DNA from 2 places in the Dehalobacter restrictus DSM 9455 genome. Region 1 is predicted to be linked to the other one. Evidence: predicted binding sites of a transcription regulator. Region 1 holds the regulator's gene; the other holds the start of a gene.

The links. The regulator HrcA, encoded in region 1, represses chaperone genes, less so after heat shock. The targets are predictions, from matches to a motif close to TGTTAGCACTCNNNNNNNNNGAGTGCTAACA.
Region 2: a site for HrcA is predicted at 1,488-1,518, ahead of groES (co-chaperone GroES). Genes of this name have one in related genera too.

Annotation. Positions count from the first base shown of each region.
Region 1 is NZ_CP007033.1:598,729-601,198, forward strand. Features, by position in the region: gene hemW (radical SAM family heme chaperone HemW) at 1-767, shown strand, start outside; gene hrcA (heat-inducible transcriptional repressor HrcA) at 926-1,975, shown strand; gene grpE (nucleotide exchange factor GrpE) at 1,997-2,470, shown strand, end outside.
Region 2 is NZ_CP007033.1:2,342,059-2,344,528, forward strand. Features, by position in the region: gene groL (chaperonin GroEL) at 1-1,080, opposite strand, end outside; gene groES (co-chaperone GroES) at 1,154-1,438, opposite strand; gene DEHRE_RS11270 (P-II family nitrogen regulator) at 1,701-2,036, opposite strand; gene mobA (molybdenum cofactor guanylyltransferase) at 2,055-2,470, opposite strand, start outside.

The DNA of each region.
Region 1 (2,470 bases):
TCACCCTTATCAGACAATCGGGGATAGATAACCTGAACCTTGACCTGATTTTTGGACTTCCGGGACAGAGAATGGGAGATTGGCAGGATACGCTTCGCCAGGCCATCGCATTGTCGCCTGAACACCTTTCACTCTATGCACTTACGCTTGAGGAAGATACCCCGCTGCATAAAGAATATGCATACAGTCAGGCAGGCAGTCCGGACTGCAAGGAAACCTTGGATGGCTTGAACAGCCGGAATCGCCTGGATCGTCTGCCGGATGACGACTTGCAGGCCGATATGTACGAATGGGCGGTTTCTTATCTTCAAAGCTGCGGCTATGGCCGCTATGAAGTTTCCAACTTTGCGAGGCCCGGTTTTGAATGCAAACATAACCGGTCTTATTGGCGAGGGCAGGATTATATAGGTCTTGGACCGGGGGCAGTCTCATGTCTGAACAACGTTAGAACCAGGAATCCAGAGGATATTGCCGGTTATACCCGGATATTGGAATCTGGACAAAGACCTTTGGACCCTTCGGCAACCGAAGTACTGACCAGAGAGCAGCAGATCTCTGAATTTATGATGCTGGGGCTGCGTACGGCAGATGGAATCGACACCGCAGAATTTTCTGCAAAATTTCAAACGGAAATTCAGGATATTTATGGACAAATTTTGCAAAACTATATTGATAGAGATATTTTCCGACTTGCCGAAGGCAGGTTGAAAATTAACCCTGCCTGCTTTTTCGTGCTCAATGCGGTTCTGGTGGATTTCATTTTGTAGCTAAATTTAACGATGATCTAAGCTGAATTGCAGCTACATTGTACACGATTCGATGATTATTCCTCTTGACATTATTTTACCATCATGCTAAATTATGTTCAGATGATTAGCACTCACCTTAGTAGAGTGCTAACAAATCAATCGGAGGTGGCACTTTGATGGAAATGGATGAAAGAAAACACAAGATTTTAAAAGCGATTGTGCAGGATTATATTGCCACCGCGGAGCCTGTCGGTTCCAGAACCGTTTCCAAAAAGTTTGAGCTGGGGGTGTCTCCGGCGACGATCCGCAATGAGATGGCAGATCTCGAAGAGTTGGGACTTATTGAACAGCCCCATACATCTGCAGGAAGGATTCCTTCCGACTCAGGCTATCGCTATTATGTCGATTATCTGATGGACCCTTTGAGCCTGAACCATGATGAAAAGAAAAATATCAACCAGGAGATCACCAGCAGACTCAGCGAAGTGCAGGAAGTCATCGAATACACCGGAAAGCTTATTTCCCAGGTGACGAACCTGACCAGTATTGTACTTGGACCAAAAAGCCGAAACGGTATTCTAAAGAATTTGTATTTTCTCCCCTACGAGCAGGGGAAGGCCATCATGGTGACCGTGAAAGAGAATGGTTCGGTAGAGAATAATATTGTCGATATCGGTTCGGATACAAGCCCGGAGGAACTTCAGATTCTGGCGAATATTTTCAACCAGAAAATGAGCGGAACCAGGGTACAGGATTTGAAAAAAGGCCTGATCAACGAAATATACAGCGAGCTTTCCAGAAAACGCCGCATTATTGATGGAATGATGGGTATTTTGGAAAGAATGTTTGATGATAAGGATGGAGAGTCCGAAGAACGGGTCTACCTTGGCGGGACATTAAATATGCTTGATCAGCCTGAATTCAGGGATATCAATAAAGTTCGAAGTCTCTTTTCCGTATTTGAGGAGAACAATAAGCTGAAGGAGCTTCTAAGTCATGACCAAAAGGGATTAAGTATCATGATCGGAGCGGAAAATGCTGATCAGGTATTTAAAAATTGCAGTATCATATCTGCAACCTACCAGATTAACGGGAAACAGATTGGTTCAGTGGGAGTTTTGGGTCCGACCAGAATGGATTACGGCAAAGCGATTGCGATTGTAGATTATATGACAAACAGCTTGACCGAATTGCTGACAGAGAGGCACCGGAGGACCCGGACTTAGATCAAGAAGGGAGGCAACTGCGTGAACAAAGAAAAAACAAATCAAGCGTCTGCAAACGCTCAGGAAGATAAAGAAAACCAGAACATTGGGCAGGAGAATGAAGAATGCCTGACTGAGGAGATTGATCCTGTCGATCATTTGCAGCGCCTGCGTGAGGAAATTGAAGAGCATAAGTTCAAAGCGGAAGACTATTATGCCCAGATGCAAAGACTGAAAGCTGAATTTGACAATTTCCGCAAAAGAACTCAGAAGGAAAAAGAAGACACTGCCCGATATGCTTCGGAAAGGGTCATTCAGTCCCTGCTGCCGGTCCTGGATAATTTTGAAAGAGCGATTGCTTCCAGTCGAAAAAACAAAGATTTTGAAGCATTATCCCAGGGTGTGGAAATGATCGAAAGAATGTTTGTGAAAGTTCTGGAAGATGAGGGGCTCAGAATCATTGAAACCGTCGGCCAGGAATTTGATCCGAATCTCCACGAAGCCCTGCTGAAAGAA
Region 2 (2,470 bases), 1.2 Mb from region 1:
TTTGTCATAGTCGGAGGTTGTTTCTTCAATCATTTTCTTGATGGATTCAACACGGGCACTGATAGCCTGTTGGTCGCCGTTGCCATCAACGATGGTCGTTTCTTCCTTGGTTATTTTGACCTGTCGGCAGCGTCCGAGCATATCCAGCGAAGTATTTTCCAGTTTGAGGCCGAGGTCTTCAGTGATGACCTGTCCGCCGGTCAGAACAGCAATGTCTTCGAGCATCGCTTTGCGGCGGTCTCCAAAACCGGGAGCCTTAACGCCTACGGCCGTAAAGGTTCCGCGGAGTTTATTGACAATCAGGGTAGCCATAGCTTCGCCTTCCAGATCTTCAGCGATGATCAGGAGCGGTCTGCCAGCCTGAACTACTTTTTCCAGAACAGGAAGGATATCTGCAATCGCACTGATCTTCTTGTCGGTGATCAGAATGAATGGATCGTTTAAGATAGCTTCCATTTTATCGGTATCGGTGATCATATAGGCGGAAACATACCCACGGTCAAACTGCATTCCTTCAACAACTTCCAGTTCAGTGGTCATGCCTTTGGCTTCTTCAACAGTGATAACACCGTCTTTGCCGACCTTTTCCATAGCCTCGGCAATCAGACTGCCGATCGTTGTATCAGAAGCGGAAATCGAAGCAACCTGAGCTATGGCTTCTTTGCTTTCTACAGTCTTGGCATTTGCTTTAACGTCAGCAACAATCGCTTCTACAGCTTTTTCAATACCGCGTTTGATTTCCATCGGATTAGCGCCGGCAGCAACGTTCTTCAGACCTTCACGAATAATGGCCTGAGCCAGAACGGTCGCTGTGGTCGTGCCGTCACCGGCTACATCGTTTGTCTTGGTAGCAACTTCTTTTACAAGCTGTGCTCCCATATTTTCAAACGGGTCTTCCAGATCAATATCTCTGGCGATCGTCACACCATCATTGGTGATTAGCGGGGAACCAAATTTTTTATCCAAAACAACATTGCGGCCTTTGGGTCCCAATGTAACGCGGACAGCTTCCGCAAGCTTATTGACACCACGCTCCATGGCATGGCGGGCATCTTCGTTAAAAATGATTTGTTTAGCCACCTAAATGTTCCTCCTTTAATTCTATCAAAAAATACTTTGGAATGTTATCTGATAAGTAATACTGGGCTGTTACTTAACCAATGACTGCCTGAATATCGGCTTCTCTTAAAATCAAATATTCGTTTCCGTCATATTTAACTTCTGTGCCGGCATATTTAGAATAAATCACGCGGTCGCCGACGTTAACTTCCATTGGGATTCTTTCCCCTTTTTCAACTTTTCCAGGACCTACGGCAATCACTTCGCCTTCCTGAGGCTTTTCTTTTGCGGTGTCGGGCATAATGATCCCGCTCTTAGTTCTTTCCTCAGACGGGACCGCTTTAATAATTACCCTGTCAGCCAACGGTTTGAGTTTCATAAAATAATTTCCCTCCTTGAAACCTTTATATTTTTATATTTCGCTTTATTGTTAGCACTCAATCAAGATGAGTGCTAATACCTAGGTATAATAATATGCAACGTCTGGTAGTATTGCAACCCCATCCACGCATAACTACGGACGATTAGAATTGATTATCACTTATTTTCTTCATCAATCTTTAAATTGCTATAACGCTTAATAAATACGTTATATAGAATAACCGTAATTTTCCTTATTTATTCATTACTGTTAGCAGATTTTAATCAAGAAAATTTTCTCCGGTACGGATCCGGCGAAAGTCCTCAACAGCGGTCACCCAGATGACGCCGTCGCCAAATTTACCGGTTAGGGCATTCTCCCTGATGGTTTCCTGAACGCTTTCACTTTCCGAATCATTGACAATGATTTCGAGTTTGACTTTGGGCAGCAGCCGGACGGATACTTCCGTTCCGCGGTAAACCTCGGTGATATTCCCTTTCTGCCTTCCCCAGCCAAGTACCTGAGATACGGTAATCCCGCTGATTCCCAAATTACTAAGCGCCTTTTCCACTTGGTCAAGTTTATTGCTGCGAATTACTGCCTCAATCTTTTTCATTCCAGCCTCCCCAAAGCATTATTGGATTTTTTGTAAAATGAGTTCCCACTCCTGAGGCGTATTGACATTCAGGAAACTTTCCTCGATCATTTCCTTCAGCATGCTGCCTTCCATCTCCTCAGAAATATTCACGATCTTATGCCTGCATTCATCAGCAATATCAAATAGACGCAGTTTGTCCTCTTTAATCCGTTTCTCGACAACTTTAAGCACTTTTTTGTGGTAAAAGGCGTGCAGCGGATGTAGTCTGTCCCGAACATACGGGAGAACCAACTTATAATCCTCAATCCGTTCATAAATATAGGCAATGGCTTCACTGTTTAAGAACGGCATATCACAGGCAGCCACGAAGACATAGTCATACTTAGCCACCGGAAGGACGGAATACAGCCCGCCCATCGGCCCTTTACCTTTGATTTGGTCGGCAACCGCCT